3 regions of the Rhizobium sp. 0TCS1.26 genome follow, and region 1 is predicted to be linked to each of the others. Evidence: predicted binding sites of a transcription regulator. Region 1 holds the regulator's gene; each other region holds the start of a gene.
What was found. Region 1 encodes LexA, which represses DNA repair genes until DNA is damaged. Its sites were predicted from a motif close to TGTTCNNNNTGTGTTCNG; they were not measured.

Region 1 (3,971 bases):
AATGGGTGGCATCGAAAATCACCGGGGCGCCAAGCGACGCCATGATCGGCAGCGAACGCATATCGGAGACGAGCGTATTGTAGCCGAAGGACGCGCCGCGTTCGCAGAGCAGCACGTTCGGATTGCCGCTTTCGGTGAACTTGGCGAGCACGTTCTTCATGTCCCAGGGAGCCAGGAACTGGCCCTTCTTGACGTTGATGACCCTACCCGTCTTTGCCGCCGCCACCAAAAGGTCCGTCTGGCGGCAGAGGAACGCCGGGATCTGTAGGATATCGACCGTCTGCGAGACGATGGCGCACTGCTCTTCCGTGTGGATATCAGTGAGCACCGGAAAGCCGAATTCGGCCTTCAGGTCGGCAAAGATCTCCATCGCCGCATCGATGCCGATGCCACGCGGACCGTTCAGCGACGTGCGGTTCGCCTTGTCGAAGGACGACTTGTAGACAAGGCCGATATCGAGCCGATCGCAGATTTCCTTGATCCGGCCAGCCATCATGAAGGCATGGTCGCGGCTTTCCATCTGGCACGGTCCGCAGATCAGCGACAGCCGGCCACTGTTGGAAAACATGACGCGGGACGAGCCCTCGCCGACAGCAACCTCTGCATTGGCGCTCACGCCCATGATCTACTCCTCGAAAACGAACGAAACGCCCTGACCGGGCGCCGGCGCCACGGTGATACGGTGCGGCGTCCTCACATATGGGAGGTGATTATCAGCCAGCAACAGCTCTGTCACCGTCAGATCGGCGACATGGAAGACGACCGCCGCCGCCTTCACCGCCCTATCCGTTCCACTCGCGGTTTCCGATCCGGCGACAAGGCGGATGCGCGCATTGGCAAGCGTGAAGGCCGTCTCCTCCGCTTCGCTGAAGCCAGCCGCGTGCGTCACCGTCTCGATGCGCTTGACCAGATCGTCGGGTGCGGCACCGTGCAGCAACACCTCGCGCAACGCCACCACGCCGTTCTCGTGCCGCTCCAGCACCGAGCGATCGGCCGGCAACGGGTTGATCCTTTGGCAGCTGAACAAGAAGAACAGGTCGCTTTCCAGATCGGCAAAGGCCAGTTGGAAGCTTGCCGTGACGGGGGTCCCATCCGCGGTCAACGCCTGCCGCGAGAAACCGAGCATGTCGCCGGCTGAAATGCCCGCCCGCAGGAAGCGCTGGTGATCGGCGGCGGCATCACTGCTCGACACGACGATCGCCGAAAGGCCCTCCAGCCGGCCGCTGCGAAACCGTGCGTCGCGTCCGGTGAAGACATTGCCGCCTCGCACGCTCTCGCCGACCAGAGAAGCGTCGCGAATGGCGAGCGGCTCGAGATAGGTGCCGTCCGCCAGGAAGACGCAGGCATTCGATGTGCCGAAGGGATGATCCGCCTGCCGGGCGACGGTGAAGCCGAGCGCCTCGAGCCGCTCCCGCGAGGTCTGCAGCGATTCGACGGGCAAGACCAGATGGTCGATCGCGCGTGGCCTGTCACTGTCCATCTTGCATGCCTCCAGCCTCGATTGCCGTCCGTTTTACCGCGCATCAGGGCGAAGTCGAAGCAGAAAATCCGTGATGAGCCTGCGTTCACCGGATCTTAGGCACTTGCGGAACACATGTGGAACAGATAGTGTTCGTTCTGGATTTGTTTCCTTCAGGGGGTCGCCGCCATGCTCACGCGCAAACAGCAGGAACTGCTTCTGTTCATTCACGAACGGATGAAAGAATCAGGTGTTCCGCCGTCTTTCGACGAGATGAAGGACGCTCTGCAACTGGCATCCAAGTCGGGCATCCACCGGCTGATCACGGCGCTGGAAGAGCGCGGTTTCATCCGCCGGCTGCCGAACCGGGCGCGCGCGCTGGAAGTGATCAAGCTGCCGGAAGCCTATTCCGCAGCACCGCAGCCGCGCCGCGGGTTTTCGCCGAGCGTCATCGAGGGAAGTCTCGGCAAGACGCAAGCACCCTCGGCCGCCCGCCCCGTCGCCATCCCCGCCAATGATGCGACCTCCGCCTCCGTCCCTGTGATGGGACGTATCGCTGCCGGCGTGCCGATTTCGGCGATCCAGAACAACACGCACGAAATCAGCGTGCCGATGGAGATGCTTGGGCCGGGCGAGCATTACGCGCTCGAGGTCAAGGGCGATTCGATGATCGAGGCCGGCATTCTGGACGGCGATACCGTCGTCATCCGCAATGGCAGCACAGCAAGCCCGGGCGATATCGTCGTGGCGCTGGTCGACGACGAGGAAGCGACGCTGAAGCGTTTTCGCCGCAAGGGTGCCTCCATCGCGCTGGAGGCCGCAAACCCGGCTTACGAGACGCGTATCTTTTCCGCAGACCGCGTCAAGGTTCAGGGCAAGCTCGTCGGCCTCATCCGCCGCTATCACTGATCATCCGCGCCAACCGCTCGGGTAGCTGCTCGTCCATGCTGCGCGTACGCCAGTCGTAGGCGCGATGCTGCGTCCACGGGCGCCGGATGCCGGTCATCGCCGCACGCAGGTGCCAGCTTCCGGGATCGCGGCTGGCGGCGAAATCGATCTCGACGGCGCCTATTCGTCTGAGGCTCGCGCCGTTCAGCATCAGCGCGTTCGAGCGGCACGTGTCGAAACGGGCGCGCGGTGCGATGATGAGGTCGGCCGTATCGCAGGCAGGCCCGGCATAGCGCGCGTCGTCGATCCAGGCGATGCGATTGCCTGTTGCGCTTCGCAGCAGACAGATTTTCTGGCCGAGGCAGACGAACCGGTCGGGAGGCGCGCCGGCGAATGTGTCCTGCATCAGTGCCCGGGCGGACGCCAGTCCTTCGCGGGTCAGCGGTTGCGGCCTCGCGGGAGCGACAGGTTTGGACGTCTGGCCGGTCGTCGCAGTTGCGTCCGGGCTGGCTGTTGGGTTGCTCTTCGTCGTCTCAGGCGTCGGCTCGGGGTTTGCCGCGGGCACAGGGTGCCCCGCTGGCTGCTGGTTCGCTGCAGGCACGGGGTTTGCCGGCGGCTCGGGTGGTGCGTCTCTGCGCTCGGGGCTGTTGATCTCGCCCAGCTGAAGGGCGCTTTCCCACTGCCGGTAGAGGAAGGCCGGCGGGCGCGGCCGGTTGAGGCTGGCGCCAGTTCCGTCGAGCGCCGCTACCAGTGCACCATCCTCTGAAATCAGCAGGTCGGGGTTCTTCTTCGATGGCTCGACCATACCGGCCAGCAGCAGACCTGCGCCGAGCGGAACGAGGCCGAACAGCGCCAGGCGCGTCCGCAGGAGCACCAGCAGCAGCAGGCCGACAGTCGTCAGCGGCAGGAACCACGGCTGCGTGCGGCCAACCACCGTGTTTCCGCCCCAGGAGGCGACTTCGGTGGCAATGGCGATGACCATGCCCGAGCCCAGGCCCATGACGGCGAAGAACGGTTTGTCGAGACCGAGCGGCATCGCCAGCATGCCAAGCAGGCCGGCCGGCATGACGACCAGCGAGACGACCGGCATGGCCGCCAGGTTGGCGACGAGGCCGTATCCGGTCAGCTGGTGAAAGTGGCTGACTGAAAAGATCGCCGTCGACAGGCCGCCGATCAATGAGGTGATGAAGGTTCCGCTGACCATCGTCCAGAGGCTCGACAGACTGCGGGCGGCAGCCCCGGCGGCCGGCGGCCGCGTGTCATGGTCGTGCCGTGCCCGCCGCGCCGTCCAGCCGGCATAGCCGGCGACGAGCGCCGCGGTTGCGGCAAACGACATCTGGAAGCTCGGGCCGAGGACGGCCGAAGGCGACAGGATCATGATCACCAGAGCCGCCAGGGCGATGTTGTGGAGGCTGATCGACGGGCGGTCGAAGAACACGGCAGTCAGCATGATCGCCATCATCAGATAGGCGCGCTCGGCGGAAACGCCGAAGCCGGAGATGACGTAGTAGAGCGTGACCAGCAGCAGCGCGCCACCGGCGGCAATCTTCTTCGTCGGCAGAGCCTGCGCCAGCGGCGGCGAGAGGCTGAGGAGGATACGCAGGCCGACGAAGCAGATGCCGGC
Region 2 (3,971 bases), 190 kb from region 1:
CGTTCTCGCGGCGCTGATGGTCGCCGACCGGCTGGACCGGTTTCTCGGCGTCACCGGCCGTGCGCTGCTGACGCGCCTGCTCGGCGTGCTGCTGGCAGCCCTCTCCGTCCAGTTCGTCATCGACGGCACGCGCTCGGCCTTCGGCCTCTAGCACCAGTCCTTTATCCTCCCACCTCCTGCAACCTGCTCTCCGGACGCCTCATGCCCTCGCCCGACCGCCGCCTCGCCACTGCCCGACTGCTGCAGAAGCTCAGGCAGATCCTGCCGAACGCCATGCCGCTCAGCCTCCGTGAGCGCGTCCGCGCGCCGTCTGGTGCAGCGATCGGCATCCTGCTGACCGGACTTGCCGGCGTGTTTCTCGCGGCTCGCATGGACGCAGAACTCGCCGTGCCCGCCCTGATCGCGCCGATGGGTGCCTCCGCCGTGCTGTTGTTTGCCGTGCCAGCAAGTCCGCTGGCGCGTCCCTGGTCGGTGGTCGGCGGCAATACCGTCTCCGCGCTCGTCGGCGTCATCGTCGCGTCGCTGGTGGCGGATCCGGTAACGGCTGCGGCCTTGGCGATCGGCTTTGCGATCGCCGCCATGTCGGCCTGCCGCTGTCTCCACCCTCCGGGCGGGGCGATCGCGCTGACGGCGGTGCTCGGCGGCCAGGCGATCCACGATATGGGCTTCTGGTTTGCGCTCTGGCCGGTGGCCGGAAACTCGGCCCTGCTGCTGGCGTCTGCCATCTGCTTCCACAGACTGATGCGTCACCCCTATCCCAAGGCCGTGAAGCCGCCGGGACCCGAGCATCTGACGGCCGATCCGAAGCCGCTGCAGCGGATCGGCTTCACCTCTGCCGATCTCGACGCGGTGCTGCGGGACTACGACATGCTGTTCGACATCGACCGGGAGGATCTGGAGACGATCCTGCGGCGCACGGAACTGCGCTCCTACCGGCGTCGTGCGGTGCATCTGGATTGCGCCAGCGTCATGTCGCGCGACGTGGTGGCCCTCACCCGCGGGACAAGCATTACCACCGCGAACGCGCTGATGCGCCATCACCGGTTCCATGCGATGCCGGTCACCGACGAGCAGGCGAAAGTCGTCGGCATTGTCACCCAGAGCGATCTGCTCGACCACCCGGACTGGATCGCCGCTACCCCGAGACCAGGCCTGTTCGGGCGCCTTCAGCGTGCTGTCACCGGCACCGGCGCCGCCGGCGGCACGGTGAACGACATCATGACGACGCAGGTCAGGACGGTGCGACCGGAGACGCCCCTCGGCGACGCGATCGTGGTCTTTGCCGAACAGGGACTGCACCATCTCCCTGTCGTCGATGCCGATGGGCGGCTGGCCGGCATCCTGTCTCAGTCGGATGCGCTCGTGGCGATGCTGGCCGACCGGCCGGAGACGGAGACCGCGCAGCCGGTGCTCGACGACGGCCCTTGAGGGCTTCGCTTAGCCGTTCCTGACCCGAAGGCTCGGAGAGGCAACCTCTTCAAATGCAGACGGCCGGACGCTGAGCGCCCGGCCGTTCGATATATCGTTTGCTGAGCCGGGCTCAGAACGGGATGTCGTCGTCCAGGTCGCGCGAGAAACCGCCACCGGCATTGCCGCCGCCGGCCGGGCCAGCGCCGCCACGTCCAGATGCTGCCGGCGGACGATCGTAGTCGTCACCGTAGCCGCCGCCGAAATCGCCACCGGAGGAGGCACCGCCACGCGCGCCGCCGCCGAAGCCGGCACCGCCACCCTGGCCGTCGCCGCGTCCGCCGAGCATGGTCAGCGTCGAGTTGAAGCCCTGCAGCACCACCTCCGTGGAGTAGCGGTCATTGCCGGTCTGGTCCTGCCACTTGCGCGTCTGCAAGGCGCCCTCGATGTAAACCGTCGACCCCTTCTTCAGGTACTGTTCGGCGACCTTGCACAGGCCTTCGTTAAAGATGACGACGGTGTGCCACTCGGTCTTTTCCTTGCGCTCGCCGCTGTTCTTGTCCCGCCAGCTTTCCGACGTTGCGATGCGAAGGTTGGCGATCGGCCGGCCGTCCTGGGTGCGCCGGATTTCCGGATCTGCCCCGAGATTGCCGATCAGAATAACCTTGTTGACGCTTCCAGCCATTGTCTCACCTTGTCTGCCGCCGCACGCGGCATCTGAAATTTCCGTGTCCCACCACAGTAAACCATTGGCGCCCCGGTCAGGTCGCGGAGCGTGAACAATCCACAGGCAAATTTGTTCTTTATTTGTTCTAGTGTTCGCCTATGATCCTGTCAACACCCCGGTGCGTGGCCGTGAGTCGGCTGCCGGACGAAGCCTCAAGCTTCGCCTCGACAGCGGCGGTCGAATGACTACATAAGGGGCTTGTCCTCCCGAAGAGCTTTTATCAGATGAGCGAACTCAAGACGATTTCCATTCGCGGCGCACGCGAGCATAACCTCAAAGGCATTGACCTCGACCTGCCCCGCAACAGCCTGATCGTCATGACCGGGCTGTCGGGTTCCGGCAAATCGTCGCTCGCCTTCGATACGATCTATGCCGAGGGCCAGCGTCGCTACGTGGAAAGCCTGTCGGCCTATGCCCGGCAGTTCCTGGAAATGATGCAGAAGCCGGACGTCGACCAGATCGACGGCCTGTCGCCGGCAATCTCGATCGAGCAGAAGACGACCTCGAAGAACCCGCGCTCGACGGTCGGCACGGTCACCGAGATCTACGACTACATGCGCCTGCTGTTTGCCCGCGTCGGCGTTCCCTATTCGCCGGCCACAGGCCTGCCGATCGAAAGCCAGACGGTCAGCCAGATGGTCGACCGGGTGCTGGCGCTTGGCGAGGGTACCCGCCTCTACATCCTCGCGCCGATGGTGCGTGGCCGCAAGGGCGAGTACAAGAAGGAACTCGCCGACCTGATGAAGAAGGGCTTTCAGCGGGTCAAGGTCGACGGCCAGTTCTACGAAATCGCCGAGGTGCCGGCGCTCGACAAGAAGTACAAGCACGACATCGACGTGGTGGTCGACCGCGTCGTGGTCCGCGAGGATATCGGCGCCCGGCTTGCCGACAGCCTGGAGACGTGCCTGAAGCTGGCCGACGGACTGGCGGTCGCCGAGTTCGCCGACAAGCCGCTTCCGGCGGAAGAAACCGCAGCCGGCGGTTCGGCCAACAAGTCGCTGAACGAAACCCACGAGCGGGTGCTGTTTTCGGAAAAGTTCGCCTGCCCCGTATCGGGCTTCACCATTCCGGAGATCGAGCCGCGCCTGTTCTCCTTCAACAACCCGTTCGGTGCCTGCCCGACCTGCGATGGTCTGGGCGCCCAGCAGAAGGTTGACCAGGCGCTGATCGTTCCCGAACCGGAGCGGACGCTGAAGGACGGTGCGCTGGCGCCCTGGGCGAAATCCACCTCGCCCTACTACAACCAGACGCTCGACGGGCTCGGCAAGGTCTACGGCTTCAAGCTCACCGACCGCTGGTCAAAACTGTCCAAGGCGGCGCAGGACGCGATCCTGCATGGCACCGAGGACAAGATCGAGTTCCACTACGCCGACGGCGCGCGCTCCTACAAGACGACGAAGACCTTCGAAGGCATCGTCCCGAACCTCGAGCGTCGCTGGAAGGAAACCGACAGCGCCTGGGCGCGCGAGGAAATCGAGCGCTACATGTCGGCAGCGCCCTGCCCTGCCTGCAACGGCTACCGCCTGAAGCCGGAAGCCCTCGCCGTCAAGATCGACAAGCTGCACATCGGCAACGTCACCGAGATGTCGATCCGGATGGCGCGCGACTGGTTCGAAAACCTGCCGGAGCGGCTGAACGCCAAGCAGAACGAGATCGCCGTGCGGATCCTCAAGGAGATCCGCGACCGGCTGCGGTTCCTCAACGATGTCGGGCTCGACTATCTCAGCCTGTCGCGCAGCTCCGGCACGCTGTCCGGCGGCGAGAGCCAGCGCATCCGGCTGGCCTCGCAGATCGGCTCGGGCCTGACGGGCGTGCTCTACGTGCTCGACGAGCCGTC
Region 3 (3,971 bases), on a different contig from region 1:
TTGCGCTCGGTGTGAGGACGGATGACCTCAGAGGACCACCACGAGGATGTTGACGATGTCGGCATCGGCGCTGGCGAAGTTCTCGCGGATGGCGTTGTGGATCGCCGGCGCGTCCTTGCTCTTGATCACCTTGGCCGCGGCTTCGGAAATGCCGAAGCGCCGCATCTCCGCATCCGGATTGGCGTGGAAGCGCTTCAGCGCGCCTGCATCCATCGACATCCCGACCATGAATCGGGCCACTTCCTTGTTGCTCATGTCATGTCTCCCGTTGCCGATTGTTTGTTCCGCCCGGAGCTGGAAGGGCCGTAAGTTGCAGGCCCGCGGAGATAAACGTTATGCGCGAGCACTATGGTCATGATCCGCAAAGGTTGTAAATCGGAAATTGCTGGCGCAATAATGTTCAAGCGGAGGTTGTAAGCGGTGGCAGGGCAGTTTGCCAACGAAAAAGGGGCGCCCGCTCGTGCGGACGCCCCTTGGGATATCAGGGAGTTTGTGGTGGCGTCAGGCGCGCTGCGGCAGCAGCGGGTAGCCGACCATCACCGCACGGGCCGCAAGCGACGCGATCGCCGCCTTCAGGATATCGCCTGGAATGAAGGCCAGCGACCCGAGCAGCACCTTGTCGAGCGGCGTACCGGCAGCGAACGAAACCCACGGAATGCCGATGGCATAGACGACGACCACGCCGCCGATCAGGCTTGCGGCAAGAAAGCCGGCCACCTGCCGCGCTGCCGACTGGTTTTCGCGCACCAGGCGCTCGGCGATGAGGCCGGTGACGAAGGTGCCGATGATCCAGCCGAGGATGTAGCCGGCCGTCGGCCCCATCAGCACGCCGAGCCCGCCGCGGCCGCCCGACATCACCGGCAGGCCGATCGCCACCAGAACAACCAGCAGCACGTAGGCGAGAGCGCCGCGCCGTGCGCCGATGATGCAGCCTGCCAGCATCACGCCCATCGACTGGGCGGTGATCGGCACGGGAATGAAGCCGAGCGTGACGGGCGGGATCAGGCCGAGCACGACGATGATCGCCGTGAACAGGGCTGACAAGACGAGGTCCTTGGTGGTCATTGAGTTGGATCCTTGCGACTGAACTTCGGTCATCTTACTGACCACGAATGCCGCGTGCGTCAATCGCCTCGGCAATGGCGTCGGCATCCTTGAGCACCGAGATGATCAGCGGCCCCAGCAGCCGGTGCAGCCGCACGGGCACGCCGCGCGCCTGGTGCGCCTCCTTGAGGCGGGCGTAGCGGAGGTGGATTTCCGGCACGAAGCGCATCACCAGGCCGAAGGCAAGGCCCACATCGGCGGCCTTCAGCAGGCCGAGGCGCTCCAGGGGCCGGGCAAGAGCCGTCAGCGTGTCGATGAAGGCGGCGATCGTCGTCGTTGCGGTGACGCTTGCCGCGGCAAGCAGCAGGGCGACCAGCCGCAGCACGCTTGCCAGCGCCTCGGCGGCCGGCAGGAAGACCAGGTTGAAGAGGCCAAGGATGGCGATGGTGAACAGCACCGGGCGGATCCGCCGGAAGGCCTCGCCCGGTCGCATGCCCAGCCGGACGTAAACGAACGCGCCGAGACCGGCAGCAGCGCCCAGCGGCAGCGGCCGCTCGACGAGGAACAGGCCGATGCTGATGACCACCAGCGCTGCAAGCTTCAGACGGACCGGCAGCCGGTGCAGCCAGGTATCGCCGTCGATGTCGAGGCTGGTCAGCATCCGGCGATCTCGCGGTATCGGACAATCGCTGTTTCGCCGGGTCCGTCGAAGGCAAGCGTCCCCTCGTGGAAGACCAGGACCCGGGCAAAATCGCGCACCAGGTCGAGGTCATGGCTGATGACGATCGCCTGCTCTTCCAGCCCGTCGATGGCCGCCTTCACCATGCCCCGGTTCTTCAGGTCTAGCTGGTTCGTCGGCTCGTCGAACAGGATCAGCTGCGGCCGGTTGACGACGACGGCGGCAAGCGCTGCGAGCTGCAACTGGCCGCCGGAAAGCTCGTGCGGCCGTCGCGCGGCGATCTCGGAAATGCCGAACCGGTGCAACACCGCATCGACAGCCGCATCGAGTGGCGCGCCCTTCAGGCCGCGGCTCTTCGGTCCGAGCGCGATGTCGTCGCGGACGATCGGCAGGATGATCTGATTGCCCGGGTTCTGGAAGATGAAGCCGGTCGCCGCCATCACCGGTTTGGCATCGGCGACGGTGTCGAGCCCGTCGAGCGTCACCCGGCCGGCGGTCGGCTTGGCCAGTCCGTTCACAAGCCGCGCGAAACTGGTCTTGCCGGAACCGTTGAGGCCGATGACGCCGATACGCGTCTCTAAGAGTTCCAGGCTGAGCGGCTTCAGCGCGATCCGTTCGCCGTAGCGCAGCTCCGCTCTGTCGAAGATGATGTGCACGGTTGGTAAAGCCCCCTGGACGTGCCGCCTCTATAGACCCGGTCGGCGGGGAGGGGAAGGATGCGCAGAATTCCTCGGGAGGGCGCCCCCTCTGCGCGCATCGTGACGGCCGGAGGTTTGCCGTTGAACAAACGGCGAACGTCGGCTAGCTTTCCCGGATGGCGATTCTGATCGACAACGGCCAAGCGCGAAAGATCTTCCTTGAGCGGCAGGGGCTGTCGCGTCCGCCGAACCGGCAGCTTGGCCGGCAGGGACTGTACGAGCTGATCGAGGAGCTCGGCTTCGTCCAGGTCGACAGCATCCAGACGGTCGAGCGGGCGCACCACCAGATCCTGTTCTCGCGCAACCAGACCTACCGCCGCGAGGACCTGACGGCGCTGCTCGAAAAGGACCGGCTGCTCTTCGAGCACTGGACCCATGACGCGGCGATCATCCCGTCGGCCTTCTTTCCATATTGGAAGCATCGCTTTCTCCGCCGCGAGGAGCGGATCCGCGCCAACTGGGGCCGCTGGCAGGGGGAGGGCTACGATTCCGCCTTCGAGGACACCCACCAGCGCATCCGCGACAGGGGCCCGGTGATGGCGCGCGAGGTCAAGGCAGAAGGCCACACGTCGGGCGGCTGGTGGAACTGGCATCCATCCAAGACGGCACTCGAATATCTTTGGCATACCGGCAAGGTGGCGATCAGCGGACGCGTCAATTTCCAGAAGGTCTATGACCTGGCGGAGCGGGTGATCCCGCCGGACCACTTCGAGACCGAGGTCGATCATCCGGCTTTCGTCGACTGGGCCTGCCGCTCGGCGCTGACGCGGCTGGGCTTTGCCACATCCGGCGAGATTGCCGCATTCTGGGATCTGGTGACGCCACTGGAGGCAAAGGCCTGGCTGGCGGAGCACCGCGACGAACTCGATGACGTGATGCTCGGCACCGCCGACGGCCGGCAGCGACTGTCGCATGGCTTTGCCGAGCAACTGCCGACGCTCATCGATCCGCCCGAGCCGCCGGCGAGGCTGCGGGTTCTCAGCCCCTTCGACCCGCTGCTGCGCGACCGCGACCGCGCCGAGCGGCTGTTCGGTTTCAACTATCGGATCGAGGTCTTCGTGCCCGAGCCGAAGCGTCAATACGGCTACTATGTGTTTCCGCTGCTCGAGGGCACGCGGATGGTCGGCCGCATCGACATGAAGGCGGATCGCAAGGCGGGCGTCCTGCAGGTCAGGCGGATCTGGTGGGAGAAAGGCGTGCGCGCCTCCACCGGTCGCCTGGAAAAGCTCGATGCGGAGCTTGGAAGGCTTGCGAGATTTACCGGTGTCGAGCGGATCGATTATCTCGACGGCTGGCTTGGATGAGAATTCCGGAAGAGGAGACTGCCTTGGACACCACCGGCTATGATGTCGAAGACCGCTTCCCACCGCTCGACGACTACCTGCACCTGCGCCAGGCTTCCGGTCTCACGCCGTTTTCGGTGGAAGCCGCGGCCATCGGGCTGAAGGGCACGCTGTTCGGCGTACGCGTCGTCCAGGATGACCATATCGTCGGCATGGGTCGCATCATCGGTGACGGCGGCTGCTTCTTCCAGGTCACCGACATTGCGG

Region 2: the regulator LexA is predicted to act here: its motif matches at 2,205-2,222, upstream of uvrA (excinuclease ABC subunit UvrA).
Region 3: the regulator LexA is predicted to act here: its motif matches at 2,503-2,520, upstream of AAIH46_RS10090 (energy-coupling factor ABC transporter ATP-binding protein).

Annotation. Positions count from the first base shown of each region.
Region 1 covers NZ_JBCIYV010000001.1:44,763-48,733, reverse strand. Annotated here, with positions in the region: gene kdsA (3-deoxy-8-phosphooctulonate synthase) at 1-622, opposite strand, end outside; gene AAIH46_RS00260 (VOC family protein) at 626-1,480, opposite strand; gene lexA (transcriptional repressor LexA) at 1,649-2,368, shown strand; gene AAIH46_RS00250 (ComEC/Rec2 family competence protein) at 2,349-3,971, opposite strand, start outside.
Region 2 covers NZ_JBCIYV010000001.1:231,404-235,374, forward strand. Annotated here, with positions in the region: gene AAIH46_RS01185 (MarC family protein) at 1-151, shown strand, start outside; gene AAIH46_RS01190 (HPP family protein) at 202-1,428, shown strand; gene AAIH46_RS01195 (single-stranded DNA-binding protein) at 1,541-2,092, opposite strand; gene uvrA (excinuclease ABC subunit UvrA) at 2,359-3,971, shown strand, end outside.
Region 3 covers NZ_JBCIYV010000002.1:598,109-602,079, reverse strand. Annotated here, with positions in the region: gene AAIH46_RS10105 (hypothetical protein) at 28-255, opposite strand; gene AAIH46_RS10100 (biotin transporter BioY) at 502-1,065, opposite strand; gene AAIH46_RS10095 (CbiQ family ECF transporter T component) at 1,100-1,705, opposite strand; gene AAIH46_RS10090 (energy-coupling factor ABC transporter ATP-binding protein) at 1,699-2,379, opposite strand; gene AAIH46_RS10085 (winged helix-turn-helix domain-containing protein) at 2,538-3,725, shown strand; gene AAIH46_RS10080 (GNAT family N-acetyltransferase) at 3,749-3,971, shown strand, end outside.